Chitinimonas arctica: one gene and its partners. The protein of the gene in region 1 interacts with the protein of each later gene in a pairwise test. Links are inferred from orthologs where the notes say so. Each region holds a gene or a part of one and is shown on either strand. Other genes may lie near its edges.

Region 1 (5,814 bases):
CGGCCTACCACCAGAACAGGAAGCCGCCATCGCCAAACTCGTGGAAAAAGCCTTCTGGGCCATCGGCGGCCAAAGCTGGGCACGCGTCGACTTCCTCATGGACGAAGAAGGCAATCCTTACCTGCTGGAAGTCAACACCGCCCCCGGCATGACCAGCCACAGCCTCTTCCCCATGGGCGCCCGCGCCGCCGGAATGAGCTACGAGGACGTCGTCCTAAAGATCCTAGACACCACATTAGAGGAAGCCTAGAGACATGTGGAGCAACAGCATCGGCCACCCAGAACCACTAACGAGCGTCAGCGAGGCTCCCTCGCGGCGGCGAGGGCGGGGGGAGTGGGCTCAATTAAGGGCACACGGCCGATATGCACTAAAGGTGGATCTCGCCGAGCTTTGCTTGGCGCGACTAAACGTAACCCCAGAGGAAACATTACGCCGTGTGGGATAGGCCACAAATACTGAACTGGTTGGCGAACCTGCTTTTCGGCCTCGCCGTGCTGCTGTTTCTTTATGCAGCCCTGCTGGTGGTCGTGCACTCGCCGCTGTTCCCCGTCCGCCAGATCAAGGTGGATGGGACGCTGGCCCATGTCACGCGGGAGCAGTTGCAGTACATCGTGCGAAATGAACTACGCGGGACTTTTTTTACGCTGGACCTGAACAAGACCCGCTCCGCCTTCGAGAAGCTGCCCTGGGTACGCCAGGTCAGCCTGCGGCGCCGCTGGCCCGACCGGCTGGACGTCAGCATCGAGGAGCATGTGGCCTTGGCTCGCTGGGGTTCGGTGGGCCTGGTGAATACCTTGGGTGAACGATTTGACGCCGCCAGCAACGAACCGCTGCCGGTGCTGGAGGGACCGGAAGGGAGCGAAGCGGATATGGCACGCGGCTATATCAACTTTCGCGACCGTCTGGCGAATATGCAACGCAAGCCCAGCCATGTATGGCTGTCGGCACGGCGGGCCTGGCGGGTGGAGCTGGATCACACCCTGACGGTGGAGATTGGACGGGATGACGTGGACGCGCGACTAAGCAAGTTCATCAAGGCGTATCCCAGCACCCTGGCGATTTTGAAACGCCCGGTGGTGTATGTGGATCTGCGTTATCCGAATGGGTTCGCCGTGCGGCTGCCAGCCGGCATGGTGAACAATCCTAATACAGCAAAGGCGCGTGAAAAAGCGGCCTGAATGGCAAGTGCCGGGCCCTTGGGCGCGGTGCAATGCAGTTAAGCAGTCTGGAGAATGACGGTGAACAAACCGAATACAACGAAGAACCTGCTGGTCGGCCTCGACATCGGTACGTCGAAGATCGTCGCCCTGGTGGCCGAAGTGCTGCCGGACGGCCGTATGGAAATCATCGGTCTGGGCCAGGCACCTTCGAAGGGCTTGAAAAAAGGCGTGGTGGTCAATATTGAATCCACCGTGGGCGCCATCCAGCGTGCCTTGGAAGAGGCCGAGCTGATGGCCGACTGCAAGATCCGCGAAGTGCTGACAGGCATTGCCGGCAGCCATATCCGCAGCTTCAACTCGCACGGCATGGTGGCCATCAAGGACAAGGAAGTCACCCAGGCCGATGTGGATCGCGTGATCGAGACCGCGCGGGCGGTGAATATCCCCACCGAACACCAGATCCTGCACATCCTCACCCAGGAATTCATCATCGATGGCCAGGAAGATGTAAAGGAACCCCTGGGCATGAGCGGTGTGCGCCTGGAAGTGAAGGTGCATATCGTGACCGGCGCCATCTCGGCCGCGCAGAACATCACCAAGTGCGTGCGCCGCTGCGGGCTGGAGATGACCGACCTGATCCTGCAACCCTTGGCCAGCGCCATGAGCGTGCTGAGCGAGGATGAAAAGGAACTGGGCGTCTGCCTGATCGATATCGGCGGCGGTACCACCGATATCGCGGTGTTCTGCGACGGTTCCATCCGCCATACGGCGGTGATTCCCATCGCCGGCGACCAGATCACCAACGATATCGCCATGGCGCTGCGCACCCCGACCAAGGAAGCCGAAGACATCAAGCGGGCCCATGGCATCGCGCTGCGCCAGCTGGCCGATCCGCAGCAGATGATCGAAGTGCCCGGCGTGGGCGAACGCGGACCGCGCCAGCTCAATCGCCAGACGCTGGCCGAAGTGATCGAACCGCGCGTGGAAGAACTGTATGCGCTGGTGCAGGCCGAACTACGCCGTTCCGGTTTCGAGGAGCAGCTGTCCAGCGGCATCGTGATCACCGGTGGTTCGGCACAGATGCAAGGCATGGTCGAACTGGGCGAAGAGGTATTCCACCTGCCGGTGCGGCTGGGTGTACCGAAATACGTGGGTGGCCTGGCCGAAGTGGTGAAAAACCCCCGCTTCTCCACCGCCGTGGGTTTGCTCCTGCTGGGTAGGCAACAGGCTCAGCGCAATGGTTTCAAGACGATGCAGGGCGCCGGTCTGGGCGGCCTGGTCGAACGTATGAAGACGTGGCTGCAAGGTAATTTCTAGCGGCGTCGGCGAATAAGCCCGCTACCCGCGCCGAAGCTGGCGCAGCGTACCCGCGTGGCTGATTTTGCAGCGCAGGATTTTCCGGTTTTTTGATATTTAAGTTCGGGCAAAGAGGAGAGCGCAATGCCAATTTCATTCCTGGAAGCAGCGCAGGATATCGTTCCGGTAGCCAGGATCAAGGTTATCGGTGTAGGTGGTTGCGGCGGCAACGCGGTGGACCACATGATTGAAGCCGGGGTAACCGGCGTGGAGTTCATCTGCGCCAATACCGACGCACAGGCACTCAAGCGCAACCGTGCGGACAACGTCGTGCAGTTGGGCGGCACTCTGACCAAGGGCCTGGGCGCCGGCGCCAACCCGGATGTCGGCCGCGCCGCGGCCGAAGAAGACCGCGTCCGCATCGCCGAGATGCTGGACGGCGCGGATATGATCTTTATCACCGCCGGCATGGGTGGCGGCACCGGTACCGGCGCTGCTCCCATCGTGGCCGAGATCGCCCGCGAAAAAGGCATCCTGACCGTGGGTGTGGTCACCCGTCCCTTCGCATTCGAAGGCAAGCGCCAGAAGGCCGCGCAGAATGGCATCGACGAGCTGCAGAAGTATGTCGATTCGCTGATCATTATCCCCAACGAGCGCCTGATGCAGGTGCTGGGCGAGGATGTGTCCTTCAAGGATGCCTTCAAGGCTGCCGACGATGTGCTGAAGGGCGCGGTTGCCGGGATCGCCGAAATCATCAACGTACCTGGCCTGGTCAACGTCGACTTCGCCGACGTCAAGGCGGTCATGACCGAGATGGGCATGGCCATGATGGGTTCCGCCCATGCCGAAGGGGTGGATCGTGCCCGCATCGCCGCCGAGGCCGCCGTGGCCAGCCCGCTGCTGGAAGACATCAGCCTGAATGGCGCCCGTGGCGTGCTGGTCAATATCACCGCCGACTACAGCCTGAAAATGCGCGAAGTCCATGAGGTGATGGAAACCGTCAAGGCCTACACCGCTGAGGATGCCCGCATCATCTTCGGTACCGCTTTTGACGAAAACATGGGCGACAAGATCCGGGTTACCTTGGTAGCGACCGGCCTGGGCGGCCGTGAATCGAAGAAGATGCCGAACCTGCACGTGGTGCAACGTACCGGCACGGACGATATCGCGGCAGTAATGGACTACGAGCAATACGACCAGCCCGCTGTATTCCGCAACAGCCGCCGTACCAGTACGGTCGGTGCTGCGGTGGAATCGCCGCGCGGAACCGTATTTGCTGGCGGCGATATGGATATCCCGGCCTTTTTGCGCAAGCAGGCGGATTGAACTAAAGTTAATTAAGCAATTGAGGTATTGATCGTCCTCACCGTGGATCCATCTGGGTTTCGGCTTTTGCTCTGGCAAAAGTTAAACCGTGGTTGCAGGTCGTCTTCGACCGGCAAGTACGCAAACGAAACTATCAGGGATGGGGGGGCTACGGCGAGGGGGCATACCCGGCGTGCGAACGACACGTGCTGCGCGAGGCGCTTAGCCTTGCTTAAAGTTGGTGATAGTTAGGATCAATCGAAACTAGCATTCCGATATGGCAGAATCTGTTACTGCCTGAGTTGCGAGTACCGTCGTCCATGATCTACCAACGAACCCTGAAAGAATCGATCCGCGCCGTAGGCGTGGGCCTCCATTCCGGCGAAAAGGTCGAGCTGACCCTGTCCCCGGCGGCTGCCGATAGCGGCATCGTATTCCGACGGGCCGATCTGCCCGAACGTCCCACACTGCGGGTGGGCCCCGAGCTGGTCAACGACACGCGGCTTTCCTCCACGTTGGTGAAGGATGGCGTGCGAGTGGCGACCATCGAACATCTGATGTCGGCCTTGGCCGGCCTGGGCATCGATAATGTCCTGGTGGATGTGACCGCTTCCGAAATGCCCATCATGGATGGCAGCGCCGCGCCCTTTCTCTATCTGGTGCAACAAGCCGGCGTGCGCGAGCAGAAGCCGGCCCGCAAGCGCTATATCCGCGTGCTCAAACCGGTGGAAGCCATCGAGGGCGACAAATGGGTACGCCTGTTGCCGCACGAGGGCTACAAGGTCAAGCTGACCATAGAATTCAAGCATCCCGCCTTTCAGAAGGCAGCCCAGACGGTGGAGCTGGACTTCGCTGATACCTCCTACATCAAGGAAATCGCCCGCGCCCGTACCTTCGGCTTTATGCATGAAGTGGAATATATGCGCGCCCATAATCTGGGCCAGGGCGGCAGCATGGAAAACGCCATCGTGCTGGACGAGTACAAGGTGCTGAACCAGGAAGGCCTGCGCTTCGAGGACGAATTTGTCCGGCACAAGGTGCTCGATGCCATCGGCGACCTCTATATCCTCGGTCATCCGCTGATCGCCGCCTTCGAGGGGTTCAAGTCCGGCCATGCCATGAACAACAAGCTGCTGCGTGCCCTGCTGGCCGACCCGGAAGCCTGGGAGTACGCCAGCTTCGACAATGCCGATACCGCACCCGCCGCGTTCCATCGCTACACCCCGGCGCGGATCTGAGGCCCAGCCATGTTTCCCTTGCTGCGCGTGCTTTTCATCCTGATCGTCGTGCTATGGGCTTACTGCCTCTGGAAGCAGCACCGTACCGGCGACCTGTTCTGGCAGCGTGCCCGCGGCTGGCTGCGCAATATCACCGTGGCCTTGCTGGTAGTGATGGTGTTGGGCTTGTTTGTCGAGCGGCTATTGGTCTGAGCCGGCACCCCGCCGGATTTCACCCTATGATGTAGCATCCCACCTATCTCAACGCCGAGCGATGAGCGAAGCCGCGCCTCTGCCGTATCCACCCGAATTGTTCCGTCGCCTGGTCGAGGAGTCCGGCAACGGCGTTTGGGTCATCGATACCGATAACCGCACGCTTTACCTGAACCCGCGCATGGCCGAGATGCTGGGTGGCAGCCAAGCTGCATTGCTGGGCAGGCCGATGTGGGATTTCATGGACGAGTCGCAGCGCCCTGCCGCTGCCAACAATGTGGAACGCCGTCGCAGCGGCGTGCGCGAGACCCACGAATTTCTTTTTCGCCGCCTGGATGGCGAGCGGTTCTGGGCAGAGCTGGTGACCGCGCCATTGTTCGACGAGGCCGGCCACTATAGCGGCGCCACCGCCTTCGTCACCGATATCAGTTGGCGCAAGGCCGCCGAGCAAGCGCTGAGCGAAAGCGAACGAACCTACCGGGAAGTATTCGAACGCAGTCACGCGGTCAAACTGATGATCGCACCGGACAGTGGCGGTATCGTGGCCGCCAATGCCGCGGCCCGTAGCTACTACGGCTACAGCGCAGAAGAATTCACCCAGCTGAACATCCGCCAGATCAAT
Region 2 (5,848 bases), 130 kb from region 1 along the record:
GCCCGAACTTGCCCATATGGTCGGTGCCCTTGTAATTGGACAGCAAACCATCTTCCTCCAGCTTGACCACATCCTTGTCGTTGATCCGGCCGATATAGCCGATCAGATGCGAGGCGGACTCACCTAGCGGATATTGGCGGAACAAGCGCGCCTTCACCTCCACACCGGGAAAGCGGAAGGATTGGGCGGCGAAGCGCGCCACTTCGGTATCGGTCAGGCGGGTCTTGATCGGCAGCGACTCGAAGTCCTTGCTTTCAAGCAGCAGTTTCTTGAAGCGGCGCCGGTCCTTGGCGCTGATATCGACGAAGCGGGCCAGCTCGTCGATGGTCTCATCCAGCTTGCCGGTCAATTTGGACTGGGTGATCTCCAGCGTATAAGCCGAATAGTTGTGGGCCAGCACCACCCCGTTGCGGTCGGTGATAATGCCGCGCGAAGGCGGAATGGGGACCAGCAAGATGCGATTGCTTTCCGCCTTGGTGTGGTACTTGTCGTGCTGTATCACCTGCAGATAGACAAAGCGGCTGAGCAGGACGGCAAAGCCGAGCAATACGGCGGTGGCCACCACGATCAGGCGCAATTGGAAGCTGTAGCGCTCACCGTGGTGATCACGCAGGACGGTGCGACGGGTCATGATTGAATTTCGGCCGCCTTGTCGACGCGCTGGGGCAATTGGAACACTTGGCTAAGCAGCGGCCAGCACAGAGTGCCGGCCAGCGTGCCAAGGAAATAGCTCCAGCCCGGGAAGGCGCTGCCGGTGGCCAGGCGGACCACCAGCATGATGCATTGGTTGGCCAGCAACAGCGGCGCCACATAGAGCGCCTGCTGCCAAATGGGGAACATGCCCAACTGGCGGTGCTTGGCGGTAACGAACCAGCTGGTGAGGCAAAAAGCCAGGCCATGCTGGCCGAACACATTGCCATCGGCGATATCCATCAGCAGCCCCAGCCAGAACGCCCAGCCCACGCCCACGTGACGCGGCTGGTTCATGCACCAGTAGAGCAGGGTCAGCGCCACGAAATCCGGCAATAGCGCCCTCGCAGTGGCCCCCCAGGGAATCAGCGCCATGGTCAGCGCCAGGCCGAAGCTGAATAGAATAAAGCGCAGCTTGACCGGTTTGAGCAGTTGACTGGAAACCGGCATCAGTCTTCCTTCTTCTTGGGCTTCTTGCCCTGTTCGACGACCGGTTCCGGCTTGGCCGGCAATTCGCGATGCTCGTCCAGGATCAGCAGGAAGCGATGCTTATCGATATCGGCGATGGGTTCGCAACTGATGCGGGCAAAGGCGGAGCCGGCGTTGCGATCGACCCGGCTGACCTTGGCCACCGGCAAACCGGCCGGGTAGGTACCGTCGATGCCGGACGTCACCAGCACATCGTCGCCGCGGATATCGGCATTGAGCGGCATCCAGTGTACTTCCAGCGGATTTTCCGGACCCAGTCCGTAGATCACGGCCCGCAAGCCGTTGCGCAGCACTTGTACCGGCACGGCGTGGCCCTTGTGGGTGATCAAGGTAACCTCGGCGGTCAACGGTTGTACCCGGGTGACCTGGCCCACCACGCCCAATGGGTCGATGACCACCTGACCCGGCTTCACGTTGGCGGTCTCGCCGCGATCCACCACCAGCTTGGCGGTAAACGGATCGCGGTCGTTGTACAGCACCTCGGTCAGCGCACCCTTGCCGTGCTGCTCGGAGCGTGTCTGCAGCAACTGCCGCAACTGGCCGTTTTCCTCGCGCAGTGCCTGCAAACGCATCAGTTCGGCATTGGCCAGCAGGCGGTCATCCTGCAGTTTGCGGTTTTCCTGCTGCAAGGATGTCTGCGAGACAAAGAAATCGCCGACCTGCCGAGCCGCCGAGACCGGCGCGGTGGCCAGCCACTGCAAGGGGTAGAGCGCGACCGAAGCATACTCGCGAACCGGCCGCAGGATCTGCCAACGCACGTCCACCACCAGCAGCGCGAGCGACAGGCTGGCATAGATCAGCAGCAGGCTGAACGGTTTAGGGCCTTGCTTGAAGAAGACCGGCTGGGTGGTAGCTTGCATGGACGACTCAACCGTCCCCCGCACCGGGCCGGCACGTCGCGCCTTGAGCGCCTCGGCGGGCCGGGTAGCGGGGGAAAGGGAAATGGATCAACAAGGGCTTGGGCCCTGTGTCGCCGGCAAGTTGCCGGCTAGATTCCAGGGCGGGCAGAAAAACCCCTGCACCGCCCCAGCCCGTCAGTCGTTGGTAAAGATCGATCCGACCTTGTCCATTTTTTCCAGGGCGCGGCCGGAACCACGCACCACGCAGGTCAGGGGATCGTCGGCCACGATGACCGGCAGGCCGGTCTCTTCCATCAGAAGACGATCCAGATCGCGCAGCAAGGCGCCGCCGCCGGTCAATACCATGCCCTTGTCGGCGATATCGGCGCCCAGTTCGGGCGGCGTCTGTTCCAGTGCCTGCTTCACCGCCGAAACGATCTGGTTGAGCGGCTCGGTCAGCGCTTCGAGGATCTCGTTGGACGAGATGGTGAAGGCGCGTGGGATACCTTCGGCCAGGTTGCGGCCCTTGACTTCCATTTCACGCACTTCGGCACCGGGGAAAGCCGAACCGATACGCTTCTTGATCTCTTCGGCGGTGGTTTCGCCAATCAGCATGCCGTAGTTGCGGCGGATGTAATTGATGATGGCCTCGTCGAACTTGTCGCCGCCCACCCGCACGCTATTGGCGTAGACGATACCGCCCAGCGAGATCACGCCCACCTCGGTGGTGCCGCCGCCGATATCGACCACCATGGAACCGGTGGCTTCCTCGACCGGCAGGCCGGCGCCCATGGCGGCCGCCATCGGTTCCTCGATCAGTTCGACCTTGCGCGCGCCGGCGCCCAGCGCCGATTCCTTGATGGCGCGGCGCTCCACCTGGGTGGACCCGCAGGGTACGCAGATGACGATGCGCGGGCTGGTGGCAAACAGGCGGCTGGGGTTCACCTTGCGGATAAACTGCTTGAGCATCTGTTCGGTAATGGTGAAGTCGGCGATCACGCCATCCTTCATCGGCCGGATGGCGGTAATGCTGCCGGGCGTGCGGCCCAGCATCTTCTTGGCTTCGGCGCCCACCGCCAGGATGGTTTTCTTGGCGCTGGGCCCGCCTTCCTGCTGAATCGCCACCACCGAGGGTTCATCCAGCACGATACCCTTGCCGGCCACGAAGATCAGGGTGTTTGCCGTACCCAGGTCGATCGCCAGGTCATTCGAAAAATAGCCGCGAAAAAATCCAGACATAATTGTCACTTAATCCTGTATGTAACGATGCCATTGGCATCAAGCAGCCGATCCCGATGGCCGGCCATGCTTTACTGCGTTCCCCCGCGTCCCCGGTTTTCCGTGTTTTCCCTTGGGAGTCAACGCCTTGCGTCGCCATGAAACTGGCCGCGCGTTTCCCCAAGACTTGGGCGCAATAAACCCGGCATGTTACCCTAAGCGGCTAACAACATTAAAGCTTTGGAAGGGTTTTTACATGTCCATGACTGACGACGAAGTCCGCCGTATCGCTCGCCTGTCGCGTCTCCATGTCACCGACCAGGAAGTGGGCGAGGTCGGCCGCCAGCTGGATGGCGTCCTGGCCCTGATCGCCCGCCTGCAAGCCGTGGATACCAAGGGGGTCGAGCCCATGAGCCATGCCCGCGACGTAGCCTTGCGCCTGCGCGACGACGTGGCCACCGAAACGGATCGCCGCGACGCCTTCCAGGCGGTCGCACCAGCAGTGGAAGCCGGCCTCTACCTGGTCCCCAAAGTCATCGAATAACGCGCGGCCGGCGCCCTGGCGGCGCCGCCGTCGCTCCACGACAGAACGATCATGACCCACACCCTCAAAGAAGCCGCCGATCTCCTCGTCAGCAAGCAGGCCAGCGCCGTCGAGCTGGCCAGCCACTACCTCGACCGCATCGCCGCCGCCAATCCGGCGCTGAATGCCTTTATCACCGTGGACCGCGAACAGACGCTGGCCATGGCGCGGGCAGCCGATGCCAGCCGTGCCGCCGGCCAAGCCGGTCCGCTTACCGGCGTGCCCATTGCCCATAAGGACATCTTCTGCGCGGAAGGCTGGCGCACCACTTGCGGTTCGAAGATGCTGGATAACTTTGTTTCGCCCTACGATGCCCACGTGGTCGCCCAATGCAAGGCGGCCGGCCTGGTCACCCTGGGCCGTACCAATATGGACGAGTTCGCCATGGGCTCGTCCAATGAGAACAGCGCCTACGGTGTGGTGCGCAATCCCTGGGACCAGACGGCCGTACCCGGCGGCAGCTCGGGCGGCTCGGCCGTCGCGGTGGCGGCCCGGCTGGCACCGGCCGCTACGGCGACCGACACCGGCGGCTCCATCCGCCAACCGGCCGCCTTCTGCGGCGTGACCGGCCTCAAGCCCACCTATGGCGTGGTAAGCCGCTACGGCATGGTGGCCTACGCCTCCAGCCTGGACCAGGGCGGCCCGCTGGCCCAGACCGCCGAAGACTGCGCCTTGCTGCTCAATGTCATGGCCGGCTTCGACGCGCGCGATTCCACCAGCCTGGAAGTCGCCAAGGAAGACTACACCCGTGAGCTGAACCAGCCGCTCAAGGGTTTGCGCATCGGCATGCCGCGCGAATACTTCGGCGCCGGCCTGGCCGCCGACGTGATGAGCGCCATCGAAGCCGCGCTGGCCGAATACCGTCGCCTGGGCGCGGACGTGGTGGAAATCAGCCTGCCGCGCACCGAGCTGGCCATCCCGGCCTACTACGTGATCGCACCGGCCGAAGCCTCCAGCAATCTGAGCCGCTTCGATGGTGTCCGCTATGGACATCGCGCCGCCGAATACGAGAATTTGGCCGATATGTATGAAAAGAGCCGCGCCGAAGGCTTTGGCGCGGAGGTCAAGCGCCGCATCCTGACCGGCTCCTACGTGCTCAGCCACGGCTACTACGATGCCTACTACCTGCAAGCGCAAAAGGTAAGACGGCTGCTGTCGGAAGATTTCCAGGCCGGCTTTGCCCAGTGCGATGTCATCGCCGCGCCGGCCGCCCCCACGGTGGCATGGAATATCGGCGAGAAGAGCAAGGACCCGGTCGCCATGTACCTGGCCGATATCTACACCCTGGGCGTCAACCTGGCCGGCCTGCCCGGCATTGCCCACCCGGTCGGCTTCGGCAGCCAGGGCCGCCCCGTCGGCCTGCAACTGATCGGCAACTACTTCAGCGAGGCCCGCCTGCTGAACGCTGCCCACCAGTTCCAGCAGGCCACCGACTGGCATCGCCGCGCACCGGCGCAATAAGCGTCCAGCCGCCATATATAGAGGGAATGCAATATGCAATGGGAAGTCGTGATCGGACTGGAAGTCCACACCCAGCTATCGACCGAATCGAAGATTTTCTCGGCCAGCTCGACCGCCTACGGCGCCGAACCGAACACGCAAGCCAGCGCGGTCGATATCGCGTTGCCCGGCGTGCTGCCGGTATTGAACCGCGGTGCCGTTGAACGCGCCATCCGGCTGGGCCTGGCGCTCGGTTCCAGGATCAATCGCAAGTCGGTATTCGCCCGCAAGAATTACTTTTATCCCGACCTGCCGAAGGGCTACCAGATCAGCCAGTTCGAACTGCCGGTGGTGGAAGGCGGCTCGCTGACCATCCGCGTGGGCGAGCAGGACAAGGTAGTGCGGCTGACCCGCGCCCATCTGGAAGAAGACGCCGGTAAATCGGTACACGAGAATTTCCAGGGGCTCAGCGGCATCGACCTGAACCGGGCCGGCACCCCTCTGCTGGAAATCGTTTCCGAGCCGGATATGCGTTCGGCGGCCGAGGCAGTGGCCTATGCCAAGGCGCTGCATTCGCTGGTGACGTGGA
Region 3 (5,711 bases), 1.8 Mb from region 1 along the record:
AGGCTCGGCGCGCTGCGCATTCTCGTCCATCATGCGCGCCATCTTGGCCTGGTCGAGACTGCCCCAGTTCACTCCGATGCGCACGGGCTTACCGTATTTCACCGCCGTTTCTATCATGGCGGCGAATTGTTCGTCGCGCTTCGACCCTTTGCCGACATTGCCGGGATTGATGCGGTACTTGGCCAGGGCGGCGGCGCAATCCGGATACTGCGCCAGCAGCTTATGGCCGTTGTAATGGAAATCGCCCACCAGCGGCACATCGCAGCCCATGGCATCCAGGCGGCGGCGTATTTCGCCCACCTGGGAGGCTGCTTCCGGTGAGTTGACGGTAATGCGGACCATTTCCGAACCGGCTTGCCACAGCTCGAACACCTGGCGGGCGGTGCCTTCGGCATCCACCGTATCGGTATTGGTCATCGACTGCACGACGACGGGCGCATCATTGCCGACCGCGATATGGCCAACCATGACACGGCGGGTTGGGCGACGGGGAAGCAGACTCATGATCTAGTTAAGCTCAAGGTTGGCGACGTCGACCTTGGTATAAGGCGCGAGGTCGGTGGGCTTGCCCTTGTAGAACAGCTCGGTATGGCGGCCATTGCCTATCCGAATCCGGTAAGGCGGGGTACCTGCCACGCTACGGCTTTGTCCGGCGGGCAATAATTCGTTGACCAGCCTGCGGCCGTTGGCATCGACGATCTGCACCCAGCTATCGCGCTGGGCCACTACGCGGATATCGGCGGAAGCAGGCGTGGGAGGCACGGCGGCCGGCGCCACGACAACCGGTGCGGTCGCGGTACTCGGCGCCACCGGCGCGGGCACCGCAACCGGGCTCGCCACGGCGGGCGGCGGATTGCCCGGCAGATTGGGCGGCGGCGTCTGTACCGGCACGGCAGCGGTTACCGCGGCCGGAACGGGCTGGTCGCCGGGCGGGAGCGCCGCGGCCTGGGGCGCCACCTGCGCCGGTGCATCGCCGGCCGCCCCGCCAGCGGGCAGGACGACGGCGCTATTGGCGGGCGCCAAGGTCAGTTCGGGCTCGAAGCGGCGGCTTTTCTCGTACAGCCAGTATCCCCCGGCACCGACCAGGACCAGCGCCATGGCGCCCAGGATGGCGATGACGAAGGGCGAACGGCCGGCGCTGCCGCTGGGACGCAACACCGGCAGCGGCTCGTCGCGCAGGCGCGGCAGGGCCGACTGTGCCGCCTCGCGCGGCAGATGCGCGTCGAGATAGGCGATCAGGGGTTGCGGGTCCAGCTCCAGCAAGCGGGCGTAATTGCGGACAAAGCCTCGAACGAAGGTATTGCCGGGCAATTCGCCATACCGGTCGGACTCAAGCGCTTCGATCTGGCGCTTGGACAGCTTCAACTTGGCCGACACATCCAGCAAGGACAGGCCCAACTGCTGCCGCTGCGCGGCAAGTACGGCGCCAGCGGTGGGTAGCACGCTGCTTGAAAGGGGTTCCTGCAGATTCTGTGCTTGATCTTGGCTCATCTCGGACATCATGCCGGTGCGGCTCTCTCGGAAGGGTGGAACTAGTCGAATTGGCCAGCGGCGAGCCGGCGAGCCTCGTCACTATCGGGGAAACGGGTCTTGAGCTCCTTGGCAAAGCCCGAGTCCGCCTCGCCGCTGCCCAGTTTGCGGTCAACGCGCACGTTCAACCACAAGGCCTCGGCGATCGGCGTTCCCAAGCGTGCATGGCGGGCCAGCAATTGCCGGGTCGCTTCAAATTCGCCCCGGCGGTAAGCCAGCTGGGCCAGTCCCAACAGGGTCTGGGTATCGTCGGGCTGGATGCGGTCGGACTTGCGCAGGTAGTCCTCGGCTGCTTTCAGGTCGCCCGCCTTGGTGGCGCACAGACCTGCTTGCTGCATGGATTTTTCCGGCGTCGTATAGAGCGGATTCTTCATGGCAGTGGTGAAATAGCGTAGCGACTCGGTGAATTTGTCGCGCTTGTTGCAGAGGAACCAACCGTAATTGTGGTTCACATCGGCATCATTGGGCGCCAGGCTGAGCGCGCGCTGAAAACTCTTGTCCGCCGTGTCGTATTCGCGCAGGTCCATGTACACCAAGCCCTGGATGCTATAGGCCATGGCGTAGTCGGAGCGGGCGTTCAGGGCGTTCTTCAATTCTTCCAAAGCCACGCCGTACTGGCCGCGGGCGTAGTAGGCAGCCGCCAGCTCGGTACGCAGCTTGGCCAGCTCATGGCGGCGGTCCACCTCTTCCGCCCGGACGGCAGACAGCGACAACACAAACAGCAAAGCGGCGATGACGCTCTGTCTCATGCCTTACTCCCTCACAAGGTTTATCGTGGTCTTGCCTTCGGCGGCTAGCCGAAGCGTGCGCTTGGTCTTGTCCTTGACCTGGCCGGCCAACTGGCCGCAGGCCGCATCGATATCGTCACCGCGCGTCTTGCGCACCGTGACGATGTAGCCGGCCTGGATCAGATGATCGCGGAAGCGGCGAATGGCATCGGGCTTGGACCGACCGTATCCGGAATTCGGAAAGGGATTGAACGGGATCAGGTTGAATTTACACGGTACATCTTTAACCAACGCTACCAGCTGCCTGGCGTGCTCCATGGTGTCGTTGACACCATCAAGCATAACGTATTCGAAGGTAATGAAATCACGCGGCGCTTTTTCAAGATAACGCAAGCAGGCCGCCATGAGTTCTTTTAGGGGGTATTTCTTATTGATCGGCACGATCTCGTCGCGCAGGGCATCGTTCGGCGCGTGCAGCGAAACGGCCAGCGCAACCGGGCAGGCTTCGCGCAAGCGGTCCATCTGCGGCACCAGGCCGGAAGTGGACAGCGTCACCCGGCGGCGGCTCAAGCCATAGGCATTGTCGTCCAGCATCAGCCGCATGGCGGCGACGACATTGTCGAAATTGGCTAGGGGCTCGCCCATGCCCATCATGACCACATTGGAAACGATGCGGTCGCCCTTGGGATCACGGCCCAGGGCTTTATTGGCCCACCAGAGCTGGCCAATGATCTCGGCGGTACTGAGATTACGGTTGAAACCCTGCCGCCCGGTGGAGCAGAAGGTGCATTCGAGCGCACAGCCGACCTGGCTGGACACGCACAGCGTTCCCCTGTCGTCTTCGGGAATGAACACCGCCTCCACACCGTTACCGGTGCCCACGTCCAGCAACCACTTGCGGGTGCCGTCCTCGGAAGCCTGTTCCAGCAGCAAGCTGGGGGGAGTGATAACCGCCTCCGCCGCCAGCTTTTCTCGCGTCACCTTGGCGATGTCCGTCATCGCGTTGAAATCCGATTCGCCGAAATGGTGAATCCAGCGCAACAACTGCTTGGCGCGAAACGGCTTCTCACCACGCTCGGCTAGGAAGGTGGCGAAACGGGCAGCGTCGAAATCAAGCAGATTGATGGACATGGCAAGGCTATCCGATATTAACGGCTATAGACTTCGGTGCCGAAGAAGTAAGCGATTTCGATGGCGGCGTTTTCGACGCTATCGGAACCGTGTACGGCGTTGGCATCGATGGAATCGGCGAAATCGGCACGAATGGTACCCTTTTCAGCCTTCTTGGGATCGGTCGCGCCCATCAGATCGCGGTGGGCGATCACGGCGTTTTCGCCTTCCAGCGCCTGGATGATCACCGGGCCGGAAACCATGAAATCAACCAGATCCTTGAAGAAAGGACGTTCCTTGTGCACGGCGTAGAAGCCTTCGGCATCTTCGCGCGACAGTTGCTTCATCTTGGCGGCGACGATCTTCAGGCCGGCATTTTCGAAACGGGAGTAGATCTGGCCAATCACGTTCTTGGCAACGGCATCGGGCTTGATAATGGACAGGGTGCGTTCTACAGCCATGGTTCACTCCAAAATTCGTAAAGTAGACATAGTGGGAAGGAAAAAAGTTTTAAGCTGCAAGCCAGTTCGCAAAGCGTTCACACAGCTTGTCGGCATAAAAATGACCGAATATTCTAACAGCTTTGCCGCCTTACCGCGCAAAAGCCATACCAGCAATCAACCAAAACATCTTGAACAGGGAGCGCCGCGACGCGGCGAACAAGCCACTTGAGTGCTATACGCCCCAGCCCGAACCGCCCCACCGCCCCCGCCACCGCAGAGGAAGCGGACGAACAGAGCGAAATCCGCCAGCGCCTGATGCAGAGGCTGGCCATTGCCATCTGCCTGATCGTCGGCGTCGCGATCAGCATCACCCTGCTCAATAAACTGGAAGGCGAGCCCAGGTCGGAACAGGAAGGACCCAGCATCAATCCGCTGCAGGCCGAAACCGTGCCGCCGCCCCAGGCAACAACAACGCCGATTCCAGCGGCGGTACCGCCGATCACCCCACCGTTGGTTGCCGAAGCAGCGCCGCCGGCTACCAGCGGAACCGAAAGCGGCCCCACCCCACCCGCCACGCCCGTCGAATCGACACCGACACCGACACCGACACCGACACCGACACCAACGCCAACGCCAACCCTGCCTGCACCCGTCGCCGCGGCCAAGCCGCCCGCCGAGACCGGCACCGGCAAGACCACACCCGCAGCCACCTCGACCACCCCTCCCCGGCGCCCGCCCCTGCCGTCGCGCACACCGCCGCACCCAAACCGATCATCGTCCCGCCGCCGACCAGGCCGGTCACCACGGCACGAGGCGCCCAATCGGCCACCAGCCCGCCCGTCACCGTGCCAGCCCCGGTTGCGCCGCCGTCCGGCACGCCCGCGCCAAGCCCGATAATCGCGGCGCCGATACCAGCCAAACCCAGCCCACCCACGCCGGAGCAGACCATCGCCGCCCTCGCGGCCGGCGTCCTGCCTAACGGCAGCAAGGGGTATACGGTACAGGCAGGGGTATTCCAGAGCGGCGACAATGCCAGGAAGCTGATCGAGAAATTAGGTAGCGCCGGCATCCCTGCCCGTCTGGAAACCCGCGTGCAGATCGGTCCATTCAAGAATCGCGACGAGGCCGACCTGATGATGCGCCGCCTGCGTGAACTGGGCGTGACGCCGATATTGCAGGCACCCCTATAGTGCCTGGCGGCACCGCCCGAAATCGGTCCAATCCTCGCAGCGCCAGTCCGGCCACGGCGCCAAGCCGTCCGCCTGGCACTCGGCCGCCACCGCGATACCGGCCAGCGCCACCAGGCGCTCGTTCTGCCACAACAAGGGCCAACGCGAGCGAAACCAAGGCGGAATGCCCGCCTCTTGCAGCAGTAATTTGACGGGGCGATTCGGACCACCGGAGCGCGGCCGCAACATCTCACCGCCGGCGCGCGGCCTGGCCTGCAAGCCACTTAGAAAGCGTTCATCCAGCCCACCTTGGCGGCTGGTCCAATCGATACGGCCGCGCCAGCCCGGCAAGCCCCCCGCATCGGCCGGCGCCACCGCGCACGGCCGCACGTCCACGGCACGCTGGCTTACCCAAATCTCGCCGCGATAGCGATGCACTTCCCGATCGGCCAGCCGCAAGCAGGGATTGGTGTCCTCCCGTGCATGCAGCAGCTGATCGAGCAGCAAGCGCAACTGCTTTTCATCGGGCCGCAAATCATGGCGAGCCAGGAACCAGCGCAGCAGATTGCGGCGGCGCGCCTCCTCCAGCGGCGTCAGCGCGGCCAGCGCCAGACGCTCGACAGGACCACCGGCATCCTGCTCGGCCAGGGCATCGAGCAAGCCAGCCGCCTCGCCAAAATGGCGTGCCGCGCGCGCCAGCGCCGACGGCGCCGACGGAAAACGCGCCACCA
Region 4 (5,842 bases), 420 kb from region 1 along the record:
GGCTGTCAGGCCGGGTTCCGCCACCAGCAGCAATAGCGATTCCAACAGACTCATTTCGCCCACATAGGCGGCCGCCTTGCTGCGGTGTCCATCCCGGTCGTAATAACATAGCGCGACGGGTATTACCTGCGCGGCGGCTTCGATGGCGGGTTGCAACAGGGAAGCGTTGAAATTGGCGACATCGTCGCCCTCGGTGGTGCTCCCCTCGGGAAAGACCGCGATGCAATCGCCGCCAGTCAGGGCGGCGCTGATCAGGCGGTTTACCCGAACCGTGTCATGGCGGCGTTCGCGGGTAACGAACAGGGTCCCGGTGCGATGGGCAATCCATCCGGCCACCGGCCAGTCGCGCACCTCGGCTTTGGCGACAAAGCGCGAAGGCGTCGAACTGTTCATAACGAAAATATCGAGCCAGGAAATATGGTTGGCCACCAAGATCGTATTGTGCGGCATAAGGCCGGGCGGACTACCGTGGACACGGACTTCCACGCCGAGAATGCGGCACAGGCGGCTGGACCAGCGCACGATCGCGCGGGCGCGGCCCATGGCATTACGCCGGGGGAAGAACACGGTAGCTTCCAACAGTCCGGTGAGCAGATGCAGGGTAAGGCGGGCAAAGCGCCACGCTTGAATAAGGCGGGATGTTTTCATAGCGACAAGCCGCCAGTTTAACTTTTCCGGTGACGACTTGTCTGCGAAACCTGCATCGGAAAACGTCAAGCCGACTGCCTCCGGAAGGGTGGCGGCAAGGCGTTTACCCGGGCCTTCATGCTTCCGCGTGCATAAAGTGGCGGGCGTAGCGTTGATTCATGCGGCTTAGGGGCAGCAGCACCAGCACATCGGCGGTATTGAAATCGGGATCCCAGGCCGGGTCGCCGCATACGTAGGCACCGAGGCGCAGATAGCCCTTCAGCAGGGGCGGGATGTCAACGATCTGCTTACCGTCCAGCGCATCCAGTGGCAGCGGACAGCGGGGGAAGACGCGCCACTCGACCGGCGACATCGATTTCTGCTGCAGCTCCCGATAGATGCTGGCTGCCATATGGCCACCGTCGGCCATGCTGATGCTGGCGCAGCCGACCAGGTAATCGCAGCGATTGCGCTGCATATACTCCGCCAAGCCTGCCCACAGCAGTGCGATGGTTGCGCCATTGCGGTAATCGGCGTGTACGCAGGAGCGGCCCAGCTCCACCATGCCCGCACGCAGGTGTTGCAGCCGCGTCAAATCGAACTCGGACTCGGAGTAGTAGCTACCCAGGCGCAGTGCTTGCGAGGGGGGCAGGATGCGGTAGGTGCCCACCACCTCATTGCTGGCGTCGTCGCGCACTACCAGGTGATCGCACCAGGCATCGTATAGGTCGATATCCAGGCCAGGTTCGCGGGTGCTCAGGCGGGCGCCCAGTTCCTCGGCGAATACCTTGTAGCGCAGGGCCTGGGCGGCGCGGATGGTCTCCTTGGTCGTTGCCAGGGAAACGGAAAGTTTGCGGTGTCTGCCGCGTGCCGGCTGGCTGTCGAGTTGCAGCATGGGCTTGCCTCCTGGGTGATGAATCAGGAAGCAAAATTAGAGAGCTGCGATGACGACAGGGTGACCGCCGGATGAAGGATTTTTTACAGCGCTTAATTCACCGGTTCATCCGGATCGGGCAAGGGTTCGCCAGCAACACGATACTGCTCGTTGGCCCACTGACCCAGGTCCATCAGTTTGCAGCGTTCGGAACAAAAGGGGCGCCAGGCATTGTCGATTGACCATGCTAGCAGCGTGCCGCAAGTGGGGCAGGGCACTTTACGAGGTGTGGCGGTAGTCATCAGAGATTGCAGAAGGCCAGCACGAAATCGACATCATGTTCGCATTGCTTTGGCCGGTCGGAACCGACCGCAGGCGTGACGAAGCGGATATTGATAGCGTACTTGTTGGCTGAAAGTTCGGGGACGTAGGGAAGTTCGGCGGAGACGGACAGCTTGAGCAGCTGCACCAGCTTGCCGCCCGACATCTGCTGAAAGGCACCCGCCTTGGCGGTCAGTGGCACGACCTTCGCACTATTGCGCAGGATGCGCAGCACGATATCGATGCCGTCCTTGATGGACAGCATGGGCGCCAGCCAGCCATTGAGTTCGTGCCGGCGCTCTTCGGCCGGCCGTTGCTGCCAGTAGTGGTAGGAGGGCAGGTCGAATTCGCACACGCCGCCGGGAATGCCGGAACGCTGCTTGATCGCCATCAACCACTCGTTTTCGCGCAGGTGCTGGGCGAACTTGCCGGTCGGCTCCAGCAGACGGCCGTGCGTATGCTCGATATCGGCCAGGACCATATCGAGTGCTTCTTCCGAAATCTGAGGATTGTCGCGTAGTGCTTCCAGCGACTGCCGTTGTCGTTCCAGTTCCTGTAGCAGGTCGGATTTCAAGTCGGCGCGACCGGCCACCTCCATGATCTCGAACAGGCATAACAGAGCAACGTGGTGCTCCAATGCATGGTCGCGACCGGCAAAGAAGGCGGCGCGATCGTACAAATCCTCAAGTCGCAGGAGCGTGCGGATGCGTTCGTTAACAGGGAATTCGTAGCTAATCACTTTGGCCGAGGCTGCTTGCGCTGTATTAGCGGCCAATTGTGCAAGATAAGCTTTGTTTTGACAAATTAAATAAGACGAAATTTGTTCTTATTCATATGCTTGCAGATATTTCCTATGTAATTCCTTAACTGTATCCGTGAGTTGCGGCAAATCGCCCGCGTTCAGGACGATGTCGTCGGCCTGGCTAAGTCTTTGTTCTCGCGTAACTTGTTTGGCCATGATGGCCCGGATTTCAGCTTCGCTCAGTTGGCTGCGCCGCATCACGCGGCTGATCTGCACGTCCTCGGGACAATCCACGACAAGTGTTCGATCGATGACGTGCCGATAGCTTCCGGTTTCCAACAGCAGGGGAACGGCCAGCAAGCAGTAGGGCTGGTCTTGCGGCAAGGCGGCCAGTTGCCGCATGGCTTCCTGCTGGATCAAGGGGTGCAAGGCGGCTTCAAGTTGTTTTAGCGCGGCGGCCTGCCCGAACACCTTGGTGCGCAATTTGGGGCGATCGATGGCCCCGGCGGGGGTGAGGAAGCCATCGCCGAATAGCTCGCCTACCGCCAGCGCGCCGGCTTGTCCGGGCTGGCTGATCTGATGGGCGATTTGATCGGTATCGACCAGCGGCACGCCTAGCGTTTGAAACAGGTCGGCCACGGTGCTTTTGCCTGATCCGATTCCGCCGGTAAGTCCAATGATATGCATGGATAAGAAATTCGAATTGCCACTTGGGGGAACAAGCGGCCTCCCGGCAAGGGAGGCCGTATGAGCGCTGCCTAGAGCGCGCCGGCCCAGATCAGCTGGTTCAGTGCCGGCCCCCAGATCAGGGCGATCAGCCCGGCCATGGCCAGATAGGGGCCGAAAGGCAGCGGCTTGCTCCAACCACGGTTGGCCAGCAAATGCAGGGCGATGCCGATCACCGCGCCGACGAGCGAGGACAGCAGGATGACGATGGGCAGGGCTTGCCAGCCCAGCCATGCGCCGATGGCCGCCAGTAGTTTAAAGTCGCCATACCCCATGCCTTCCTTGCCGGTGGTCAGCTTGAATAGCCAATATACCAGCCAGAGGCAGAGGTAGCCGGCGGCGGCGCCAACCACGGCATGGCTCAAGGGGACGAAGGTGGCATCCAGGTTGATTAGCAAACCCAGCCATAGCAAGGGTAACGTCAGGCTGTCCGGCAGCAGGTAGGTATCGACATCGATCCAGAACAGCGCCATCAGGACCCAGCTGAACACGATGGCGCCGAAGGCGGCGGGGCCCCAGCCGAAATGCCAGGCCAGGCCGGCGGAAATCAGGCCGGTAGCCAATTCGACGACGGGGTAGCGGACCGAAATGGCTGTCTTGCAATGCCGGCAGCGGCCGCGCAGAACAAGCCAGGACAGTACCGGGATATTGTCGTAGCCGGCGATCTGCCGTCCGCAGCCTGGACAGGCCGAGCGCGGCTTGACCAGGTTGTAGACGGGCCGCGCCGGCGGCTCCGTCTCGATCGGCAGATCGATGATGGCGCATTCGTGCCGGAATTCCGTTTCCATCATCTTGGGTAGGCGATGGATAGCGACATTGAGAAAACTGCCGACCAGCAAGCCAAACATCAAGGACGCAAGGATAAACAACGCCGGAAAAGCAGCCAAGGCCTCCAAAAGCGACATGGAATCAGCCACCGACCGCTGCACCCATCTTGAAGATCGGCAGGTACATGGCGATGATGATGCCGCCGATGATAGGGCCGAGCACCATCATGATCAGCGGTTCCATCAGGCTGGTCAGTGCCTCGACCGCCTCATCCACTTCCTGTTCGAAAAAGTCGGCGATCTTGCCCAGCATGGCATCCAGCGCGCCGGATTCTTCGCCGATGGCGACCATCTGCAGCACCATGGAGGGAAATACCTCGGTGTTCTGCATGGCCACGGTCAAGCTGGTACCGGTGCTGACTTCATTTTGAATCCGCTTGGTGGCGTCGGAATAGATGATGTTGCCGGCGGCGCCGCCCACCGAATCCAATGCCTCCACCAGCGGTACGCCGGCGGCGAACATGGTGGACATGGTACGGGTCCAGCGCGCGATCGTGGCCTTGCGCATGATTTCACCCAGGATGGGTAGCCTCAGCAGGGTTCGGTCGATCAGGTGCTGGAAGGGAATCGAACGCTTCTTCAGTTCCAGGATGCCGTATATCCCGCCACCGATGGCGCCGAAAATGGCCCACCAGTAACCCAGGAAGATTTCGGATACGTCGATCACGAATTGGGTCGGGCCGGGTAGATCCGCGCCGAAACCGGAGAACAGGTCCTTGAAGGCGGGAATCACGAAAATCATGATCACGGAGATCACGATAAAGGCCGCCACGACAATCGCCGTCGGATAGAACAGCGCGGATTTGATCTTGCCCTTGATGGCCAGGATCTTTTCCTTATAGGTTGCCAAGCGGTCGAGCAGGGCATCCAGAATACCGGCCTGCTCACCGGCCTGTACCAGATTGCAGAACAGCTGGTCGAAATACAGCGGGTGCTTGCGGAATGCCTGCGTCAAGCTGGAGCCGGTTTCCACATCGTTCTTGATATCGTACAAGAGGCGGGAGACGCTGGGGTTGGCGTGGCCTTTGGCGACGATGTCGAATGCCTGCAGCAGGGGGACGCCCGACTTCATCATCACGGCCATCTGGCGGGTGAAGAAGGTGATGTCCTTTTCCGTGATCTTCTTGCCGCGCGAGCGCGACTGTTTCTTGATCTTGAAGACGGTTATGCCTTGCCGGCGCAAATTGGAGCGCACCACCGCATCGCCCACGGCGCGCATTTCGCCCTTGAGCGTCTTGCCGGTCCTGTCCTTGCCTTCCCAGGAAAACGTCTGTTCCTTTACCTGGGATTTTTTGTCCACCGCCATGCCATTGCTCCTTGACCCGTGGGCCTTATTCGTTGGTTACCGCTTCGACTTCCGTCAGCGAGGTCATGCCTTGTTTGACCTTCAACAGGCCCGACTGGCGCAGGTCGCGAACACCTTCGCGCTTGGCCTGGTCGGCAATGTCGATGGAATTTCCTTGCGCCATGATGATGCGCTGCATTTCTTCCGAAATCGGCATGACCTGATAGATGCCAACTCGTCCCTTGTAGCCGGTGCCTTTGCAGATATCGCAGCCCACCGGGCCATAAGGTTGCCAGCTGCCATCGAGGTCTTCTTCGGAAAAGCCCGCGCTCAGCAAGGCTTCGGGCGGGATGTCCAGCGGCTTCTTGCAGGCGGTGCATAGCTTGCGCGCCAGCCGTTGGCCGGTAATCAGGATGACCGAAGAAGCGATATTGAATGGC

The links.
Region 2: the proteins of ftsZ (region 1) and FNU76_RS10905 interact in binary tests that used the Escherichia coli proteins (3 or more experiments, as listed by UniProt). The link is inferred for Chitinimonas arctica from one-to-one orthologs.
Region 3: the proteins of ftsZ (region 1) and rlmN interact in binary tests that used the Escherichia coli proteins (3 or more experiments, as listed by UniProt). The link is inferred for Chitinimonas arctica from one-to-one orthologs.
Region 4: the proteins of ftsZ (region 1) and zapD interact in binary tests that used the Escherichia coli proteins (3 or more experiments, as listed by UniProt). The link is inferred for Chitinimonas arctica from one-to-one orthologs.

What each region holds. Positions count from the first base shown.
Region 1 is NZ_CP041730.1:2,267,663-2,273,476, reverse strand. Bases 1,800-4,692 are described here. They hold ftsZ (cell division protein FtsZ), read left to right. Parts: upstream 1,800-2,601; coding sequence 2,602-3,783; downstream 3,784-4,692. Other genes in these bases: lpxC (UDP-3-O-acyl-N-acetylglucosamine deacetylase), read left to right, coding at 4,086-4,692; ftsA (cell division protein FtsA), read left to right, coding at 1,800-2,478. Outside these bases: FNU76_RS10365 (D-alanine--D-alanine ligase), read left to right, coding at 1-250; FNU76_RS10360 (cell division protein FtsQ/DivIB), read left to right, coding at 436-1,179; more of ftsA, read left to right, coding at 1,240-1,799; more of lpxC, read left to right, coding at 4,693-5,000; FNU76_RS10340 (DUF3810 domain-containing protein), read left to right, coding at 5,010-5,192; FNU76_RS10335 (EAL domain-containing protein), read left to right, coding at 5,254-5,814. UniProt on the Escherichia coli protein: Essential cell division protein that forms a contractile ring structure (Z ring) at the future cell division site. The regulation of the ring assembly controls the timing and the location of cell division.
Region 2 is NZ_CP041730.1:2,393,855-2,399,702, forward strand. The notes cover bases 1,236-4,162. They hold FNU76_RS10905 (rod shape-determining protein), read right to left. Parts: upstream 3,258-4,162; coding sequence 2,214-3,257; downstream 1,236-2,213. Other genes in these bases: mreC (rod shape-determining protein MreC), read right to left, coding at 1,236-2,039; gatC (Asp-tRNA(Asn)/Glu-tRNA(Gln) amidotransferase subunit GatC), read left to right, coding at 3,493-3,780; gatA (Asp-tRNA(Asn)/Glu-tRNA(Gln) amidotransferase subunit GatA), read left to right, coding at 3,829-4,162. Outside these bases: rod shape-determining protein MreD, read right to left, coding at 628-1,140; more of mreC, read right to left, coding at 1,140-1,235; more of gatA, read left to right, coding at 4,163-5,280; Asp-tRNA(Asn)/Glu-tRNA(Gln) amidotransferase subunit GatB, read left to right, coding at 5,314-5,848. UniProt on the Escherichia coli protein: Forms membrane-associated dynamic filaments that are essential for cell shape determination. Acts by regulating cell wall synthesis and cell elongation, and thus cell shape.
Region 3 is NZ_CP041730.1:4,080,206-4,085,916, reverse strand. Bases 1,337-4,126 are described here. They hold rlmN (dual-specificity RNA methyltransferase RlmN), read right to left. Parts: upstream 3,390-4,126; coding sequence 2,283-3,389; downstream 1,337-2,282. Other genes in these bases: FNU76_RS24170 (hypothetical protein), read left to right, coding at 4,037-4,126; ndk (nucleoside-diphosphate kinase), read right to left, coding at 3,407-3,829; pilW (type IV pilus biogenesis/stability protein PilW), read right to left, coding at 1,533-2,279; FNU76_RS18600 (helix-turn-helix domain-containing protein), read right to left, coding at 1,337-1,491. In the rest of the region: ispG (flavodoxin-dependent (E)-4-hydroxy-3-methylbut-2-enyl-diphosphate synthase), read right to left, coding at 1-504; more of FNU76_RS18600, read right to left, coding at 508-1,336; more of FNU76_RS24170, read left to right, coding at 4,127-4,708; FNU76_RS18575 (SPOR domain-containing protein), read left to right, coding at 4,657-5,001; tRNA lysidine(34) synthetase TilS, read right to left, coding at 4,996-5,711.
Region 4 is NZ_CP041730.1:1,841,825-1,847,666, reverse strand. What follows is about bases 683-3,603. They hold zapD (cell division protein ZapD), read right to left. Parts: upstream 2,562-3,603; coding sequence 1,803-2,561; downstream 683-1,802. Other genes in these bases: FNU76_RS08230 (prepilin peptidase), read right to left, coding at 3,323-3,603; coaE (dephospho-CoA kinase), read right to left, coding at 2,649-3,251; FNU76_RS08245 (DNA gyrase inhibitor YacG), read right to left, coding at 1,615-1,803; FNU76_RS08250 (GNAT family N-acetyltransferase), read right to left, coding at 764-1,522. Outside these bases: FNU76_RS08255 (lysophospholipid acyltransferase family protein), read right to left, coding at 1-648; more of FNU76_RS08230, read right to left, coding at 3,604-4,195; FNU76_RS08225 (type II secretion system F family protein), read right to left, coding at 4,200-5,423; type IV-A pilus assembly ATPase PilB, read right to left, coding at 5,449-5,842. UniProt on the Escherichia coli protein: Cell division factor that enhances FtsZ-ring assembly. Directly interacts with FtsZ and promotes bundling of FtsZ protofilaments, with a reduction in FtsZ GTPase activity.